DNA from 3 places in the Anoxybacillus sp. ST70 genome. Region 2 is predicted to be linked to each of the others. Evidence: riboswitches for the same ligand, from Rfam matches in the RefSeq annotation. Region 2 holds a riboswitch; each other region holds the start of a gene.
The links. A riboswitch is a leader RNA that binds a small molecule or an ion and turns the genes downstream of it on or off. The one in region 2 is predicted to bind thiamine pyrophosphate.
Positions count from the first base shown of each region.

Region 1: another riboswitch for thiamine pyrophosphate. It lies ahead of thiC (phosphomethylpyrimidine synthase ThiC); the one in region 2 lies ahead of thiM (hydroxyethylthiazole kinase).
Region 3: another riboswitch for thiamine pyrophosphate. It lies ahead of tenA (thiaminase II); the one in region 2 lies ahead of thiM (hydroxyethylthiazole kinase).

Region 1 covers NZ_JAHZOF010000004.1:205,360-208,609, forward strand. The annotation lists gene K1I43_RS08080 (PH domain-containing protein) at 1-1,162, opposite strand, end outside; gene K1I43_RS08085 (PH domain-containing protein) at 1,152-1,604, opposite strand; TPP riboswitch at 1,740-1,854, shown strand; gene thiC (phosphomethylpyrimidine synthase ThiC) at 1,963-3,250, shown strand, end outside.
Region 2 covers NZ_JAHZOF010000006.1:63,123-66,372, forward strand. The annotation lists gene K1I43_RS09555 (enoyl-CoA hydratase) at 1-153, opposite strand, end outside; gene thiE (thiamine phosphate synthase) at 256-909, opposite strand; gene thiM (hydroxyethylthiazole kinase) at 911-1,702, opposite strand; TPP riboswitch at 1,762-1,877, opposite strand; gene hcp (hydroxylamine reductase) at 2,041-3,250, shown strand, end outside.
Region 3 covers NZ_JAHZOF010000009.1:10,023-13,272, forward strand. The annotation lists gene K1I43_RS11835 (ABC transporter ATP-binding protein) at 1-705, opposite strand, end outside; gene K1I43_RS11840 (ECF transporter S component) at 709-1,299, opposite strand; gene tenA (thiaminase II) at 1,274-1,969, opposite strand; TPP riboswitch at 2,061-2,168, opposite strand; gene K1I43_RS11850 (class I SAM-dependent rRNA methyltransferase) at 2,302-3,250, shown strand, end outside.

The sequences.
Region 1 (3,250 bases), on a different contig from region 2:
CTCGTTTATAGCTTCGATAGCCGACATATACTGCGGGCACAAGGAGAAGGAGCGTTTCAAATCGCTGAAAAAATACGATTGTGATGACCGGAATGAGCATAACCGTATAGAGCGACCTCAACATATAGCGCCAACGGACACGTGTACATAACAATCGGAACGAATCGTGCAAACGATATTCAGGAAAGCACGTCGCAACAAGAGAAGCAACTTCATTTTTACGAACAAGCGGAAACAACACGAGACTTCCATGTCTTCCATCATCAAGTGCCCCTCCGGCATGAATAAGGTGAACGGAAACGTAGCCAAACAAGTGCCGAATCGGACTTTCCTTCACTCCAATGGCTTGAACGCGCTCAATCGATGTAGAAATGCTCTTTTTTTGCAGCAATCCTGTTGTTATCGTTATCGTTTTGTTTTGTTTGACAACTGTAAAATTCATATAGCGAAAAAGATGACCGATCACAGACAATACGTAAGCAATCATAAGAACGATAAACAACAAGACAAGTGTAGAAGCTGTATCGTCAGCGCGAAAAAATATGTTTAGCCGTTCAAACGGGATGAAATCATTAAAATCGGAAAGAAATGCGCCAATCGCTGCAATGACTCCAAAAGCACCACCACTTGTGGTCGATAAAAACAAAGCGTCACGAAAACGAAGTGTAAATATGGTAGCCGCCTTATCTTCTATTTCTATACATATATTTTCTCGTTTTTGGTGATGCACCACTCGCTCTATTTGCTTTGCTTCTTCTATGGAAACCGCTGAAAGTATTACTTCTGGTTCATCTATTTGCCTGCCAGCTGTTTCAATATGTACTTGTACAACACCTACAAGCCGCTGAAACACCCCTGACGAATATGAAATACCTTGAATACGTTCAAATGGAATATACCGTTTCTGTTTTACAAATATCCCTTGTTCAATATACATGTCATTTTCTTGTAAACGATATGTAAATCGCTGCCACGACATATACCCAGCGAACATAGCGTAAAAAAGAAATAAAAACAAAGGCAGCCAATCAACGAAAGGATCACCTGTTTTCTTTTTTATTGCTAGAAGCAAAGCAAGCGCCAAAAACGGTCCTTGCTTCAACCGCTTAACTATATAAATAACAATCGCAATCGGATGCAACCGTTTCTTTTCATGCATCATTTTCATCTTCCTTCACTAAAGAGGAAATGTAGTAACGCAACTTCTCTGCTTCTTGCTCATCAAGAAATGGAATTTCGTGCGCAGTTGCCGCTGTATAAATGTAAAGTGAAGCAAGTTTTTTCCTTCGTGCTAACGGACCTTGCTTTACATCAACATGTTGAATGCGAGGAATTGGAATAAGCGTACGCTTTCGAATCCATACCCCGTGCTCGAGTTCAATTTCTCGATCACGAATCATATATCGCCACCGCTCCCATTTCCAGCGCGGAACGAAAAAAACAAACAAAATCGCATCAGCAATCCATAAGCAGACGAGCCCCAAAACAACCCACATAGGAACGAAAAAATGAACAATCACGTATAAGAGAAGAAAAATAAATAAACGAATGACTTCATACATTCGCCACATCAACACGGCTCGGTTGGAAAGTACGTTTTCCATTTTTCTTATCTCCTCTCCTTCAATGCCTCCATTACCGCTACTTCTAAAATACGAACACCATCAAGTATATTTTCGAATATATATACTTTACAATATTTTTATCATATGCTAAATTATTTTTAAAGTTCATAATTTTACATCTACTAGGGGTGTCCAATAGCTTGGACTGAGAGAAGAACGCGCAAAAGTTCTTTGACCCTTTGAACCTGATCTGGGTGATGCCAGCGTAGGGAAGTAGATGGTGCGAGTGTAATTGACTTGTACTATTTGCGGACAAAATCAGGTTCTTTTTGCAGAACCTGATTTTTTTTACGCATTGGCATCGCTCCTAATAAAAAATGAAAAGGAGCGAATAAGAATGAACGATTTATTTTCCAACATGCTATTTCCCTCAAGTAAAAAGGTGTATGTGCAAGGAAGTCAAAAAGATATTTGTGTTCCAATGCGAGAAATCCAACTGTCGCCAACAAAGACAGAAACAGCGATAGTAGAAAATGAACCGATCCGCGTCTATGACACAAGCGGCCCGTATACCGATCCACTTTTTGAACCGAATATTCATAAAGGATTGCCAACATTAAGAGAAAAATGGATAGTCGAACGCGGTGATGTCGAAAAGTATGAAGGAAGGTTTCCTAATGCGAACTTACCTTTTCGACGCAAACCGATGCGCGCCAAAAGAGGAAGAACGGTTACACAAATGCACTATGCAAAACGGGGGATCATTACACCTGAAATGGAGTTTGTCGCAATTCGTGAACAAATGGATCCCGAATTTGTTCGTCAAGAAGTTGCGGCAGGAAGAGCAATTATCCCAGCTAATATTAACCACCCTGAAAGTGAACCGATGATTATAGGAAGTAAATTCCATGTGAAAATTAACGCAAATATCGGAAATTCAGCTGTCACATCTTCCTTAGAAGAAGAAGTTGAAAAGATGCTTTGGGCGATTCGCTGGGGAGCTGATACTGTCATGGATTTATCAACAGGAAAACATATACACGAGACACGAGAATATATTATTCGCAACTCTCCTGTTCCGATCGGTACCGTCCCTATTTATCAAGCATTAGAAAAAGTCGGCGGTGTCGTCGAACATTTATCGTGGGACATTTTTCGTGAAACATTGATCGAACAAGCAGAACAAGGTGTAGACTACTTCACTATTCATGCCGGCGTACTACTTCGTTACATCCCATTAACAATTAATCGAACGACAGGGATCGTTTCTCGCGGTGGTTCGATTATGGCACAATGGTGTTTAGCACATCACGAAGAAAACTTTTTATACACTCATTTTGAGGAGATTTGCGAGATTTTAAAAACTTACGATATCGCTATTTCACTTGGAGACGGATTGCGCCCTGGTTCTATTGCGGATGCAAACGACGAAGCTCAACTTGCCGAGCTACAAACACTTGGAGAATTGACAAAAATTGCTTGGGAGCATGATGTTCAAGTCATGATTGAAGGTCCGGGACATATTCCGATGCATAAAATTAAAGAAAATGTCGAAAAACAAATGGAAATTTGTCACGGGGCACCTTTTTATACATTAGGTCCAATAACTACCGACATTGCACCAGGTTATGACCATATCACCTCAGCCATCGGTGCAGCAATCATCGGATGGTACGGAACGGCGA
Region 2 (3,250 bases):
AATGACGACAATATCTGCCTCGCTTTTTTCCACTTCTTTTAACGCTTGTAGCAACTCTGCTAACATTTGTTCGTTTAAAGCGTTCAACGCATCCGGACGATTCAATTCAATTGTTGCGACTCGTTCTTTATATGACAATACGATATGTTCCATTTTTCCCATCTCCCTCTTTCATCTGTTCGTTTTTCTCTTTCGACACATATAAAGAAAATCCTGCATCAAAAATATAAACATTTAGTAATAAAAAAGACGACATTAACTGCCGCCTTTTTGTTTTGCATCCATCACCATCTCATATAGCTGCTTTGTTTGTTCCCGAATTTGTTCGGCACGGCAAATGGCCGAAATGACAGCGATTCCATCTGCTCCCGCTTCAATGACTTGTTTTGCTGTTTGGTGTGTAATCCCACCGATTGCCACAAGCGGAACGTGCTTTTCATGCGCGCGAATGTGCTTAATCATTGCCAATCCACATGCTTGTTTTGCATCTTCTTTTGAAACAGTTGGGAAAATTGGACCTAATCCAACATAATCGGCACGAGCAGAAAGCGCTTGTTTCACTTCATTCAAGTTGTGCACAGATACCCCTAAATAGCGATCCCCTATTCGATCACGAACACGTTCAGCTGCCTCGTCTTCTTGTCCGACATGAACCCCATCTGCCTGTAAGGTAAGCGCTAAATCAACATCATCATTTACAATAAAAGGAATGTTGTGAGCAAGACATCGCTCAAACAATTTCTCAGCTAAGCGATATTTTTCAACTCCTGTAAGTGCCCCTTTTCCTTTTTCCCGAAACTGAAACATCGTAATGCCACCTTCGATCGCTTCATCAAGCACAGCGAGTGGATCTTTCGTACAATCGACACTCCCCATCACAAAATATAAAGATAGTTTTTGCTTCATCATTTTATTCCCCTCGAATGTGTGCGTATTCATCTACTTCTTCTGCGCTCGTTTCGTATAAAGCATTCAGAAATGCAAGCTGAAAAGAACCAGGTGCTTGCGTTTGTTTGGCTGCTTTTTCAGCCGCTATACCGTAATAAGCGAGCGCAGCGACGGATGATTCTACGATGTTTTCTCCTACACTAGCAAATGCGCCTAATACCGCACTTAATAAGCAACCTGTTCCCGTTACTTTCGTCAACATCGCATCGCCGTTTGAAACGATCGTTACGTGTTCTCCATCTGTCACTATATCATTTTCCCCAGTTACAACGACTACACAGTGAAACATACGTGCTACTTTTTTTGCGACGTGCATGAGATCACCTTGAACGTCCCCTGCATCTACCCCTTTTGTACGTACTTGTTCTCCAGCAACGCTTGCGATTTCTGATGCATTTCCGCGCAAAATAGAAATGTTTACTTCATTCAATATACGTCTTGCTGTTTCCGTGCGATACGCTGTCGCTCCCGCCCCAACGGGATCAAAAACAACAGGAATGTTTGCTTCATTTGCCGCTTTTCCAGCAATCAACATCGCTTCTACGTCTGTTTCATTTAATGTGCCGATATTCAATACAAGCGCACGTGCCAAGCGCACCATATCAGCTACTTCTTCTTTGGCATACGCCATGACAGGAGATGCACCTATCGCAAGTAAACCGTTAGCAACAAAATTGGTCACCACCACATTTGTCATATTATGTACAAGCGGTGACTCCTTTCTAACGCGCGTTAACCATTGTCCAACATTCATCGTTCATTCCCCCTATAAAAAATAAAAACTAGTCGGAAAGAATCGACTAGTTTACATTGCCAAAACATAGCCTACTTCCCTCCGCTGGTACAAACCAGATCAGGTTCAAAGGGTTGGAAAACTGATTACGCGTTTTCCTCTCAGCCATCGCCATCCGGCACCCCTAGTAGTGTGATTCATTTAATTTTCTTTCATTTTAATACATTTTTTCTCATTATTCAATATAGAACATTGTCAATTTTCGTTCACATTTTTGTATAGAAGTGTGATATGTATCACTTACGTCACACATATTTTCCCCTATTGTTAAAGTGTTAATAAGAAGAGGAGGGGTTATGATGTTTTGTCATCAATGTGAACAAACACCAACAGGGGGATGTACAGTTGTCGGCGTTTGCGGGAAGGATGAAACGATTGCAAGCTTGCAAGATACTATTGTGTTTGCGTTAAAAGGAATTGCAGCATATCGCACGCATGCTCATCAACTCGGATACACAGATCCATTCGTCGACACAACAACACACGAAGCGTTATATATGACGTTAACAAATTCTAACTTTAACGTACAAGAGCATTTAGATATGGCAATGAAAGTTGGTAGAGCTGCCATTCGAGTCATGGAACTACTTGATCGGGCACATACGGAACGGCTTGGCATTCCTCAGCCCGTCCGAGTCACACAAAATAAAATTGAAGGAAAATGTATTCTTGTAACAGGACATAATTTATTTGCTCTCGAACAGCTATTAAAGCAAACGGAAGGAAAAGGAATTAATATTTATACACACTCAGAAATGCTTCCAGCACACGGTTACCCACAATTAAAAAAATACAAACATCTAAAAGGAAATGTCGGAAAAGCATGGTATGATCAACGTCGCTTATTTGAAAAGTTTCCTGGCGCCATTTTAGCGACAACAAACTGTGTCATGCCAATTAAAGGTTCGTACGCTGATCGCATGTTTTCATACGATGTGGCAGGATTAGAACATGTACAAAAAATTGAAAATGACGATTTCACACCGTTAATTGAAAAAGCATTACAACTTCCAGAAGCAAATATCGAATCAGAAGAAACATTAGTGACCGGTTTCCATCACGAAACAGTCATTCAAATTGCGCCTGAAATTATTCAAGCTGTAAAGGAAGGAAAAATTCAACGCTTTTTCGTTATTGCAGGATGTGATGCTCCTGGAAAAGGTGGTGAATATTATCGCTCATTAGCAACATCTTTACCAGAAAACACCGTCATTTTAACGACATCTTGTGGAAAATTCCGCTTTAACGATGTGGATTATGGTGTTGTTCCTGGTACAAACATTCCGCGATATATTGACTTAGGACAATGCAATAACTCGATTTCAACAGTAAAAATTGCGATGGCGCTTGCAGAAGCGTTTGGCTGTGAAGTGAATGAACTGCCTGTTAGCATCGTCCTTTCGTGGTTTGAACAAAAAGCGGTTGCCATCTTACTCGGATTGTTTAGTTTAGGCATTCAAGACATTCGAATTGGACCGAAAGCACCACACTTCATTTCAGAAGGTGTGT
Region 3 (3,250 bases), on a different contig from region 2:
ATACCAAATGCCTTGTTCGGCAATAAACGAACGATACGTCGAAAATATATGGTCCGTTGGGCCATCAGCAATGATTTCACCACATGCGTTAAACAAAATGATGCGCTCAACAAAATCGAGAATATGATCAATTTTATGCTCAACGATAACAACTGTTCGGTCGTCCGCTACTTCTTTTAACGTTTCCCATACGGCTTTTGTTCCTTCTTCATCGAGAAGCGCTGTCGGCTCATCTAAAAATAACACATGCGGGTCAAGCGCCAAGACAGAGGCAATCGCTAACCGCTGCTTCATTCCTCCCGATAACGTTTGAATCGGCACGTGAACGTGCGGAAGACGAAGGTGCATGCGTTGAAGAACACGCTCGATTTTTTCTTTCATCTCCGCACGTGGCACACCGAGATTCTCAAGAACAAACGCAATTTCTTCATCGACGTACGGCATGCAAAACTGCGCATCCGGATCTTGAAACACATAGCCGACTTGCTTTGGAATGTGAAGCGCTTTTGCTTTCATCGGCACATCGATCGAGCGCGGAATAATGCCTGCCATCACTTGTAATAACGTCGATTTTCCACACCCTGATGGACCTAAAAGCAACACTTTTTCTCCTTTTTTAATCGAAAGCGATACATCGGTAAATAACCGTTTTTCCGCCCCCGGAAACTTTAAGCGCAATTGCTCAATGTGTATCAACGATGTCACCTTCTATTGATCAAGCGAGTCGTAATCTTCTTTTGTCGTCGGGCGCAACAGTTGCGTCACACCTGTCGCTTCGAGCGCTTTGACAAGCGAATAGGCAAATACCCCAGCAATGATGATCGCTCCAACGAAACGCGCACCGATAAATAATGTTAAATTCCACCACGCTAATTGATCAATATATCCTTTGTAAAAATCAAGCACTAATGAAGCGATTGTTGAACCGACGGCAGCAAGCGACACAACCGCCACGTCGAAACGTTTATAACGGAAAGCAGCGAAAACAAGCTCAGCCAGCAATCCTTGCACAAAACCGTAAAATAACACTTCTAGTCCCCACTCAGATCCAGCTAAAAACTCCCCTGAGGCAGCAGCGACTTCCGCAAGCAACGCCACTCCTGGCTTACGAATCAACAAATATGCCACTGTCGCAGCAATAAACCACATGCCATAAATGAGTTGATCGAGATGAAGTCCAAGCGGTTTCACCGCATAGTAAAGCGGTCCCCACACTTTATACACAATCCCAAACACAATCGCTACAACAACGGTCGTTAATACGTCTGTTAATTTAAGCCCTTTCGTTTGCATAAACATCCTCCTCTTCCATTGGCCAACGTTCTAATTTGTACGCCATATCCCAAAATAAATATTCATACTGACTGCTGATCCAAAAGTGTTGCTTCATTCGCTCTAAATCTTTTTCACTTACTGTTTTCGCTATGTCATTTAAGCGCGCAATTTGTTGTTCGACAAGCTGTCTAAACCAATCGGAGCCGTACGCTTCAATCCATTTCGCATAAATCGGATGATTCGGCTTACAATGCTTTAATCTCTCGCCAATTTCGTAATATAACCAATAGCACGGTAAAATGGCCGCTAATACATCACCGAAGTGTCCTGCAAACGCTGCCCGATACATATGTGACGTGTATGCATACGCGGTTGGTGCAGGAACAAATGATGCCTTTTCTTCTTCTGTAATGCCGAGCTCTTTCATAAACGTTTCATGTAAACGAAGCTCAGCTTCATACGTATTTTGCGCATGATTCGCCATGCTTGCAGTCGTTTGTAAATCGTCAGCCATCGCCCCGCCAAGCGCTTGCACTTTCGCGAAGTGTGTCAAATAATATGAATCTTGTAATACATAATACCGAAAACAACGTAAATCTAGCGTCCCTTCTCCTAGTTGTTTGACAAACGGATGATGAAAACTCGCTTCCCAAATCGGATCGACAGCTTTGCGCAACTGTTCTGAAAACAACATCTCCTCTCCCCCTTATGAAAAAATAAAAAACCACTTTCTTTGCGCAAAGAAAGTGGTTTTGTAAACGATGGAAATTGGCATATAGACACACTTCGCACCGTCTCCACTTCCCTACGCTGGTATGATCCAGATCAGGTTCTAAGGGTCTCAAAGGCACACTTTGATCTCAGCCTATCTAAAGGCCCCCCTAGTGGAATGCATTTGCATCATTCACTTTGTCACTAATATTAGCATATTTCATTGTTTTGTCAAATATTTTTCTCCATTATTTGCGCACATCGTGTTCTTCCTGTATGCTAAAGTAGCGAATATATAGTTCAGGAGTGGAATGTATGGCGAATGTATTTTTAAAACGAAAAAGAAAAAAGCGGCTTGAGCTTGGACATCCGTGGGTGTTTCAAAGCGAAGTTGACTATATTGAGGGAGACGTTGAGCCAGGTGATTTCGTCAACGTATATAACCATCAACGTCATTTTTTAGCGAAAGGGTACATTAACCCGAAATCACAAATGATCGTGCGCGTGTTAACGCAAAATCCAAATGATGAATTAAATGCTCAATTTTTTATGAATCGCATTCGGCAAGCGTGGGCGCATCGTGAGCGCATGATTCCGGGCGTTCGTTCATGTCGCGCCATTTATGGAGAAGCGGATTTTTTACCTGGGCTCATTGTCGATAAATACGAAGATGTGCTCGTTGTGCAAATTTTATCGCTCGGCATGGAGAAAAGAAAAGAATGGATTTTACAAGCGCTTCTCGACGTCTTTCAACCGAAAGCCATTTATTTGCGCAACGACGTCCACGTGCGTGAATTAGAAGGGCTGAAACAAGAAAAAGGATTTTGGTACGGCACGTGCGATACGAACGTACAAATTGAAGAAAATGGCGTCAAATATATTGTCGACATTGAAAACGGGCAAAAAACAGGGTTTTTCTTCGATCAGCGCCAAAATCGCGCCGCGATCAAGCCGCTCATTACAAGCGAATCGACTGTGCTCGATTGTTTTACGCATACAGGCTCATTTATGTTAAACGCCTGCTTATACGGAGCAAAACATGTGACCGCTGTCGACATTTCTGAACATGCGATTGAAACGGCAAAAAGAAACGCTGAGCTAAACGGATTTACAAACGTGGATTTCGTCGTTGCGAACGCGTTTGATTATTTAAGAGAATGTGTACAAAAGGGGGAAAAATGGGATGTCGTCATTATTGATCCTCCAGCGTTTGCTAAGTCCGCTCATGCGGTACCAAAAGCGCTTGCCGGCTATAAGGATATTA